3 regions of the Bacillus sp. C1 genome follow, and region 2 is predicted to be linked to each of the others. Evidence: riboswitches for the same ligand, from Rfam matches in the RefSeq annotation. Region 2 holds a riboswitch; each other region holds the start of a gene.
What was found. A riboswitch is a leader RNA that binds a small molecule or an ion and turns the genes downstream of it on or off. The one in region 2 is predicted to bind S-adenosylmethionine.

Region 1: another riboswitch for S-adenosylmethionine. It lies ahead of mtnK (S-methyl-5-thioribose kinase); the one in region 2 lies ahead of ACX5JI_RS19130 (acyl-CoA dehydrogenase family protein).
Region 3: another riboswitch for S-adenosylmethionine. It lies ahead of ACX5JI_RS10855 (Na+/H+ antiporter NhaC family protein); the one in region 2 lies ahead of ACX5JI_RS19130 (acyl-CoA dehydrogenase family protein).

Annotation. Positions count from the first base shown of each region.
Region 1 is NZ_JBTMZT010000001.1:599,106-602,392, forward strand. It holds gene ACX5JI_RS03255 (pyridoxal phosphate-dependent aminotransferase) at 1-739, opposite strand, end outside; gene ACX5JI_RS03260 (carbon-nitrogen family hydrolase) at 837-1,616, shown strand; SAM riboswitch class I at 1,690-1,831, shown strand; gene mtnK (S-methyl-5-thioribose kinase) at 1,922-3,103, shown strand; gene mtnA (S-methyl-5-thioribose-1-phosphate isomerase) at 3,100-3,287, shown strand, end outside.
Region 2 is NZ_JBTMZT010000008.1:25,987-29,273, forward strand. It holds gene ACX5JI_RS19115 (GNAT family N-acetyltransferase) at 1-91, shown strand, start outside; gene ACX5JI_RS19120 (GNAT family N-acetyltransferase) at 101-598, shown strand; gene ACX5JI_RS19125 (YdcF family protein) at 913-1,542, shown strand; SAM riboswitch class I at 1,787-1,876, shown strand; gene ACX5JI_RS19130 (acyl-CoA dehydrogenase family protein) at 1,991-3,151, shown strand.
Region 3 is NZ_JBTMZT010000002.1:844,799-848,085, forward strand. It holds gene gltP (glutamate/aspartate:proton symporter GltP) at 1-786, shown strand, start outside; gene ACX5JI_RS10850 (ribonuclease FAU-1 family protein) at 854-1,372, shown strand; SAM riboswitch class I at 1,519-1,624, shown strand; gene ACX5JI_RS10855 (Na+/H+ antiporter NhaC family protein) at 1,718-3,034, shown strand.

The DNA of each region.
Region 1 (3,287 bases), on a different contig from region 2:
CGGCCATATTAAATGTTTTTGATAGTGTGTAAATTTCAATGCCAACATCTTTTGCACCATCTGCTTGTAAGAAACTAGTTGGTTTGTTACCCTCAAAACCAATTGCTCCATAAGCAAAGTCATGAATGACTAAAATATCATTTTTATTCGCAAATGCAATTGTTTCTTCAAAGAACTCTTTTGACGCGATAGCACCAGTTGGGTTATTAGGATAATTTAAAAACATTAATTTTGCTTGTGTAGCAATAGAATTATCGATTTTTGTGTAATCTGGTAAAAAATTATTTTCTGCTAATAACGGCATCTTTTCAAAGCTTGTTTTGGCTAAAGCGACACCAGATAAATAGTCAGGATATCCTGGGTCGGGTACAAGGATTGTATCACCAGGGTTTGTGAAACAAAGTGGTAATTCTACTAGTCCTGCTTTTCCACCAAATAAAATAGCAACTTCTGTTTTTGGGTTAACTTTGACGCTGTATTCACGCTCATAGAACGTAGCAACGGCTTCTTTTAAGTTTTCATGTCCGCGAAATGGCGGATATTTATGATGAACCGTTTTTTCTGCTGCACGTTGTAAAGCTGTTACGATATGCGGCGGTGTTGGCTGATCTGGATTACCTTGCCCTAGATTGATAACATCGTGACCTGCTGCAACCACTTTGTTAACTTTTGCAACAAGCGAAGCGAAAAACTGTGTTGGTAACGAAGTTACAATCTCGGAAGGTTGAAAATGTTTCATACTTTCCACCTCTTTTGAAAATTGTTACAATTCTAGTGACAAATGATATAACCTTTCTAAGTTTTTGTAAAGAAAAATTGAAAATGAGGTGGATAAAATGAAAGTCGCATGTATTCAAATGGATATTGCTTTTGGAGATGTGAAAATAAATATTGAACATGCAAAGAAAAAAATAGAAGAAGCGATGCAAGGAGAACCAGACGTTATCGTATTACCGGAACTTTGGACGACTGGTTATGATTTAGAAAGGCTTCTAGAAATTGCAGATGTGGAGGGAATTAAAGTAAAACAACTTCTTTCAGAATGGGCACAGCAATATGATGTAAATATTGTTGGTGGTTCTATTGCAAAGCAAACAGATCAAGGGGTTACGAATACGATGTATATAGTGAATCGTGAAGGGAAATTGCAAGGTGAGTATAGCAAGGTCCATTTGTTCCAGTTGATGAATGAACATAACTATTTAATAGCGGGTGGTGGGACAGGAGAATTTACACTGGATGGTGTGCAGTGCGGTGGTGTCATTTGTTACGATATTCGTTTTCCGGAATGGATGCGTGTTCATACTGTCAGGGGCGTAAATGTATTATTCGTTGTAGCAGAATGGCCACTTGTTCGCTTAGCGCACTGGCGTTTACTTCTTCAAGCGAGAGCGATTGAAAATCAATGTTACGTGGTTGCGTGCAATAGAGCAGGAGAGGATCCAAATAATATGTTTGCTGGACATTCTCTTATTGTTGATCCATGGGGAGAAGTGGTAGTGGAAGCAGGAGAAGAAGAATCAATTTTACAAGGGAATTTAAACTTAGAAAAAATTAAGGAAGTGCGTAAGGGTATTCCTGTTTTTGCAGATCGACGTCCAGAATTATATAAATAAAAATGTTGACAAATGATTTTTATTCTTGTTATAGTCTGAATCAGAAAGTTAAAAATTCGAATAAATCATGCAACTCTTATCAAGAGCAGGTGGAGGGATATGGCCCGATGAAACCCAGCAACCGACCGTAATACCATTGTGAAATGGGGCGCTTATGCGCCAAAAAGGCACGGTGCTAATTCCAGCAGAAAGAATAGCTTTCTGACAGATAAGAGGTGAGAAGATAAACTTCAAACCTCTTTCTTCATGGAAAGAGGTTTTTCTTATGATGAAAAGCCTCTGAATTAAAAAAGGAGGATAAGAAAATGGGATATCGTTCATTAACAAAAGAAACAGCGGTTCAGTATGTAAAAGAGCATGGATATTTTCAGAAAGAGGCAAAGATAACTTGTCATGAAATAGGAGATGGAAACTTAAATTACGTATTCCGGCTCCATGATGGGGAGCACGGTATGATTGTAAAACAGGCTCTTCCGTATGCGAAAGTTGTTGGAGAAAGCTGGCCACTTTCGATAAAAAGGGCGACAATTGAAAGTCAAGCACTGCAAATTTTTGCAAAATATGTACCGGAATATGTTCCAGAAGTATACGGTCATGATGAAGAGTTAGCAGTGACTGTAATGGAAGATTTATCGGCTCTTACCATTACTCGTAAAGGGTTGATAGAAGGGGAAGATTATCCGCTTTTATCTCAGCATATCGGACGCTTTTTAGCGCACATTTTGTTTTATACATCAGATTTTGGCCTATTAACAGAAGAGAAAAGAGTGTTAGACGGACAGTTTGTAAATCCTGATCTTTGTAAAATTACAGAAGATCTTGTGTTTACAGATCCGTTTGGAAATTATGAAACAAACGATTATGAGAAAGAGTTGAAATCTGTCCTAGATGAACTTTGGTGTGACAAGAAATTAAAATTACAGGTAGCACAGTATAAATATAAATTTTTAACTAGAAAAGAAGCGTTAATTCATGGTGATTTACATACAGGTAGTATTTTTTCATCAACTGCTGAAACGAAGATAATTGATCCGGAGTTCGCCACATTTGGACCGCTTGGATTTGACTTTGGTCAATTTATTGCAAATTTATTGTTGAATGCTCTATCAAGAGAAGACGAGAAACGAAATATTCTATTCTACCATATTGAAAAAACATGGAGTAATTTTGTACAAACATTTACAAAGCTATGGGTACTAGAAGGGATAGGACCGTATACAAAGGAGAAACAATGGCTTGCGATTATATTGCAAAATATTTTTGCTGATGCAGTTGGATTTGCTGGTTGTGAAATTATTCGTCGAACAATTGGATTAGCACATGTAGCAGATTTAGATGACATAGAGGATAAGAATAGAAGAATTCAAGTGAAAAAACATGCATTATATTTAGGGCGAGAATTATTGTTACATGAAACGGCAGGTGCGGATATTCGTTTGTTCCAAACATTATTTCAACGTATTGTATCTGGAGGGATAAAAGCATGAGTAAGACAGTTGCTGTTCCGCGCTCTGTAAGTTGGAAGGGAGATTCTATTGCTTTATTAAATCAAACGAGATTACCACATGTTGTAGAATATAAAACGTTGAACAGTATTGAAGATGTGTGGAAAAGTATTGTTATGTTAGAAGTACGAGGAGCACCTGCAATTGGTATTACTGCTGCTTTTGG
Region 2 (3,287 bases):
CGTTAGAGATGCAGTTGTGTATAGCATTATTGCAAGCGAGTGGGCGGATGTGAAAGAACAGTTGCTTCAAAAAATGTGCATGTATAAATAGGAGACGTATATGACAAATATTGAGACTAAGAGATTGAAGATGATTCCTTTTACGTTAAAGCTTGTAGAAGCAACGATGAGAGGGAGGGCAGAACTACAAAAAATAATTTCTTATCAAATATCGTCAGAATGGCCCATGGCTGATTATCAAGAAATTTTACCATGGATTGCGGAAGAATTAAAGAAAAATCCCGAACAAAGCAAGTGGAGTGGACTGATTATTCATATGGAAGATAACATGATTATTGGTGATATGGGATGTAAAGGTTCTCCTGATGCAAATGGAACGGTAGAGATTGGATATAGTATTGTATCAAAGTATCAAGGGTATAGATACGCAACTGAGATGGCACAAGCATTTGTAGAGGGGTTACAGAAGAATGAAGATGTACAAACAATTAAAGCAGATTGTCTAGCGAGTAATATTGCGTCAAAGAGAGTGCTAGAAAAAGCAGGATTTACATGTGTAAGTGAGGAACAACATATAAAATATTGGCTTGTACAGTAAATGGAAAGAGGTATATCCTTGTAAAAGGGAAAAATATACCTCTTTTTCTTACAAAATGATAACTTCTTTTATATACTTTTGTTTCAGCATTCCATTCTATGAAAAAATTCGTTACAATGGAGTTGTATGAGAAACTTATAAAGTATGAACCACAAATAATAGTAAATACAAAAATCCTCTATTTGAATGAAAACCCTTTATCGCACGGATCACTTTTAAGAAAAGTGCCTTCTTTCAAATAAACTCAAATACAATAATTTAAAAGATATTAATTTTTTTATAGAAGTATGGATGATGCACGGAGGCTAGTACAAATGAAACAAAAAAAGAAAAGTAAGAAAAGAAGAGTTTGGCAAGTGTTCTTGCTAATGTTTAGTTCTATCATTTTATTTATAAGTTATGCAGCTTATGATATTTGGAGTAATCGATTTAAAACAGATGAAGTACCTACAGATGCTGCAGTTGTACTAGGAGCAGCTTCTTGGAATGGCAAACCGTCTCCTGTATTTCGCGAACGAATCAATCATGCAATCTCTTTGTATAAAGAGGGAAGTATTAAAAAAATTATTTTTACGGGCGGGACTAAGTTTGAAGCAGAGCTAGAAGAAGCACGTACTGCGAAAGCGTATGCATTAAAGCATAATGTAAAGGCGGAAGATATATTAATTGAAACAGAGTCGCGTTTTACAGAAGATAATTTGAAGAATGCGAAGCAGGTTGGAACTGATAATGGCTTGCGTACATATACAATTGTAAGTGACCCTCTTCATATGAAGCGGGCGATGCGAATTGCGAAGCATATTGGGATGGAGGCATATGCATCACCGACCCCGACATCAGCATATAAAACATTAGACACAGAAATTCCGTTCTTTTTTAAAGAATTATGTTCTTATATTGGGTATGTTGCATCGTTGCCTTTACGTACTTTGAAGGGTGATTAAGAAAGGATAGATTTATTTAAATAGACTAGACTAAGAAGAGGATATTATGTTCAATATGTGAGCATATATCCTTTTCTTATACAAATGTGCTGTTAGTTCAAAATGAAGTGTGGTAATTCGAAATACATTTCGATTATTTATAAAAAAGGTTAATCAAGATTTAACAAATTATAGAAATAAATCGAATGAAAACCTTGTAATTTTATAGGAATAGTGAAACAATAGAAATGCATAATCAAATACAATCTTATCGAGAGAAGTGGAGGGAACGGCCCGATGAAACTTCAGCAACCTGAACGAGAATGAAAAGGTGCTAATTCCGAGTAGATAAGAAGGGAAAGCGATGACAACCTTCTTATATGTAAGGTTGTTTTTTTAGTAGTAGGAATTTGAAGAACAATTTGAAGTTTTTTGCTTCTGGATTACTTAAAGTAAAGGGGATCTTGATATGACATTATCATTTATAGAAACAGAAGAACAAGTTCTCATACTGGAGAAATTAAAGGAGCTAGTTCCTCAATTTGCGGCTAGGGAACAGCAACTGAGCGAACTTGGGGCTTTTCCTTTTGAAAATATTAAAGATTTACAAAATATTGGTTATACAAAGCTAACGTTACCAAAAGATATCGGAGGAAAGGGAATTTCGTTGTATGATTTTGTGTTATTTCAAGAGAAAATTGCCGAGGGAGATGGTGCGACAGCTTTGTCGATCGGTTGGCATCTTGGAATCGTGAAAGAGCTCGCTGAAAATCGGTCTTGGCAACCTGATATGTTTTCTTGGTTTTGTGAAGAAGTACAAAAAGGCGCTCTGTTTAACCGGGCAGCAACAGAACCAAATACAGGGAGTCCGACGCGGGGCGGAAAGCCAGAAACGTTAGCTGTACAAAAAGGTGACAAATGGATTATAAACGGGAGAAAGAATTTTACAACGATGGCACCAATGCTCGATTATTTCATTGTATCTGCTAGCATTGAAGGGCGAGATGAGATAGGTGAATTTGTGGTTTCAAGGAATGAAAAGGGTGTGTCTATTGAGGAGACATGGGATAGTGTAGCGATGCGTGGGACTGCTAGTCATGATCTTGTATTACAAAATGTTGAAATCTCGAATCAATTCTTTACAGATATAAAAGGTTCACAAGCGAAACGAAAAGGAGTTGGATGGTTACTTCATATTCCAGCATGCTATTTAGGAATCGCACAAGCTGCAAGGAATTATGCGATTCATTTCGCAAAATCATATCAACCGAATAGTCTCAATCATCCTATTAGCTTACTTCCGAATATCCGCAGATTAGTAGGAGAATTAGAGTTAGAACTCATACAAGCTCGTACCTTTTTATACCAAATTGCGAAAAAATATGATGTGGTAGAAGAGAAACAATCTTTACAAGCAGAATTAGCAGCAGCGAAATATATCGCGACGAATGCGGCGATATCGGTTGTGGATAAAGCGATGCGAATTGTAGGGGCGAAAAGTTTATCTGAAAAGAATCCATTGCATCGATATTATTTACATGTTCGCGCTGGATTACACAATCCGCCGATGGATGATGTCACACTCTCATTACTAGCAGATGATGCCTTTCAATCGACAGAAAAGGTGTGATATAGACAATTGAAGAGTGAAAAGATATTTTAAACGGGATCGAGTTGTAAAAATGAAATGACCTTTGTAGAGAAACTACTTTTGAATATGTATGAACTGTTTCCTATGAAATGGATAGTTTAATAAAAGATCTTTA
Region 3 (3,287 bases), on a different contig from region 2:
TTAGGAGTTGCAGCAATTGGAGAAAGAGGAAGACCGGTTCTTCAATTTTTCCAAGGCGTAGCTGATGCAATGTTTTTTGTAACGAACCAAGTTATGAAATTTGCTCCATTTGGTGTATTTGCACTAATTGGTGTTACAGTTTCGACATTTGGTCTATCTTCATTAATTCCATTAGGAAAATTACTAATTGTCGTATATGGAGCAATGATCTTCTTCGTTGTAGTTGTATTAGGACTTACGGCGAAATTATTTGGAATTAATATTTTCCAATTTTTCAAAATTTTAAAAGACGAGCTTATTTTAGCATATTCTACTGCGAGCTCAGAAACGGTTTTACCGAAAATTATGGAGAAGATGGAGAAATTCGGTTGTCCGAAAGCAATTACATCTTTCGTTATTCCAACTGGTTATTCGTTTAACTTAGATGGATCGACGCTATATCAAGCAATTGCGGCACTTTTCTTAGCGCAAATGTACGGTATTGATTTATCCATTACACAACAAATTACATTGTTACTTGTGCTAATGGTTACATCTAAAGGTATTGCGGGTGTACCAGGTGTATCTTTCGTTGTATTATTAGCAACACTTGGTACAGTAGGCATTCCAGCAGAAGGTTTAGCATTTATCGCAGGTATTGACCGTATTTTAGATATGGCACGTACAGCAGTTAACGTAGTAGGTAACTCTTTAGCAGCTGTTGTTATGTCTAAGTGGGAAGGTCAATATGATGAAGCAAAAGGACAAGCCTATTTAAAAGAGATTTCAGAGAAACAAGCAGCTTAATGGTTGTTACGAAAGCCCTCACGTAAGACGTGGGGGCTTTTCATATAGAACTGGGGTGTTAAGAAAAATGAAACGAAAGTATGGGGATGGTTCGTCGTGGAATCGCTTAATAGAGAAATCGTATTCAGTGAAACACGTACAAAATGGTATGCTAGGTACATTGCAGATGAAAAAGGTGAAAGAGCCTAGTTATAAGCGATATAATCATCAAAAACTTTGTATTGCAAATGACAATTATACGTGGTTGCAATATTTTATAAACGATAAGAACTTTGCAATTACAGCTATGTTAAATGAAAAAAAAGAATTGGTTCAGTATTATATTGATGTGGCAAAAGAATATAAAATAGATGAACGCGGTATGCCGTATTTTGATGATTTATATTTAGATGTAGTATTATTACCTAATGGTAATATATATTTGCTAGATGAGGATGAATTAGAAGGAGCGTATAGAGCCGGAGATATTTCTAAAGAAGAGTATGATGTAGCTTGGAGTACAGCTAAGTGGCTTATCGCAACAATTGAAAAAGGAAAATTTTCTTGGATTACAATTTTAAAAACAGAAATTCAAAAAATAAAGTGATATTTGTGTGAAATGCTTGGATTATTCGCCCTTTTGTACAAATTCCAAAAAATACTAACTTTTTTTATGCAAATAATAATTGACTTTTGATTTGTAAGCGAGTAAAGTTAGGAAAGAAATTATTATTAAAAATAAAATATGAAACCTTCTTATAAAGAGAGGCGGAGGGACTGGCCCTACGATGCCTCGGCAGCGGACTCGATTTTAGAGTGCTGTGCCAAATCCAGCAAGCGTGTGCTTGACAGATGAGAAGAGTGTTTCTTATAGATGTATAAGACCTCTTCTCTTGGGAAGAGGTCTTTTATTGTAGAAAGAAAAGGTTTAGAAATAGGGAGAGATGTTATTTTGAAACAAACGAAGGGGAATGGCTTAGCTTTATTACCGCTTGGAATATTTTTAGCGCTATTTATTGGCTCTGGGATTATTACAGGTGATTTTTATAAGTTGCCAATACTTGTAGCGATTTTAATTGCTGTAGGGACTGCATTAGTAATGAATCGTAAAGAAAGCTTTACAGCTAAAGTAGAACGATTTGCTAAGGGTGCTGGCAATCCAGATATTATGATTATGGTGTTAATTTTTGTACTTGCAGGTGCATTTTCTGAAACGGCCAAAGGAATGGGCGGGGTTGATGCTACAGTAAATTTAGCGCTGTCTATTTTACCGCAAGGATTTATCGTTGCCGGAATTTTTGTTATAGGTGCTTTTATTTCGTTAGCAATGGGGACCTCAATGGGAACAATTGCTGCATTAGCACCAATTGCTGTAGGGATTAGTGGACAAACAGATATTTCGATTGCATTGACAATGGCGACAGTTGTCGGAGGAGCGATGTTTGGTGACAATTTATCATTTATTTCTGATACGACAATTGCAGCTGTTCGTTCGCAAGGGACAGAAATGAAGGATAAGTTTAAAACAAACTTTTTAATTGTATTGCCAGCTGCAATCATTACAATTTTATTATTGGTTTTCATTACATTAGGAAATCATACAGAAATAAAAGCTCAGACGTTTGATTGGGTGAAAATCTTACCATATGCTGGTGTGCTTGTTACGGCGTTACTTGGATGGAATGTACTTATTGTATTAACAGGCGGAACAGTGCTAGCTGGAGTTATTGGACTTATAGATGGAAGTTATACATTGGAAAGTTTCTTTAAAAGTGTAACAACAGGAATCGGTGGAATGATGGAGCTCGTGCTACTAGCCATTTTAATTGGTGGAATGGTTGAAATTATTCAATATAATGGTGGTATTCAATATTTAATGGATATGTTGACACGTAATATTCGTTCGAAAAAAGGTGCGGAATTTGGAATTGCTGGCTTAGTCAGTTTGACAAATATGTGTACAGCAAATAACACCATTTCTATCATTTGCACGGGTTCACTTGCAAAAAGTATTGCTGATCAATACGAAATTGATCCAAGAAAATCAGCAAGTGTATTGGATCTATTTTCATGTTGTATTCAAGGGATAATCCCGTATGGGGCGCAAATGTTAACAGCGGCGGGATTTGCGGCACTGTCTCCAATTGAATTGTTACCATATGCATTTTATCCAATTTTGGTTGGGATTTGTGGCATAATTTCTATTGCTATAGGCTTTCCACGTTTTTCAACAGCAGTAAAAAAAGAGGAATATAATAAAACAGCTTAATAAAGGAAATGTCTACTGAGGATTCATTTCAACTGTATATCGCATTCTTTTCTCAATATATTAGCAGAGAAAAGAATGTGATATTTTTTTACAGTTTTTGATGATTAACATGTAGTTTTTTGGCATGTTTTTTATTTTTTGTGTCTCTTGTGCGATCGAACAGTAATCTCCCATCGAAGGTGTGCTTTATAACAGTTGGGAGTTACCTTCTATATTCAGAGAACTCAAAAAAGTTAATCTGGTGTTAATATAG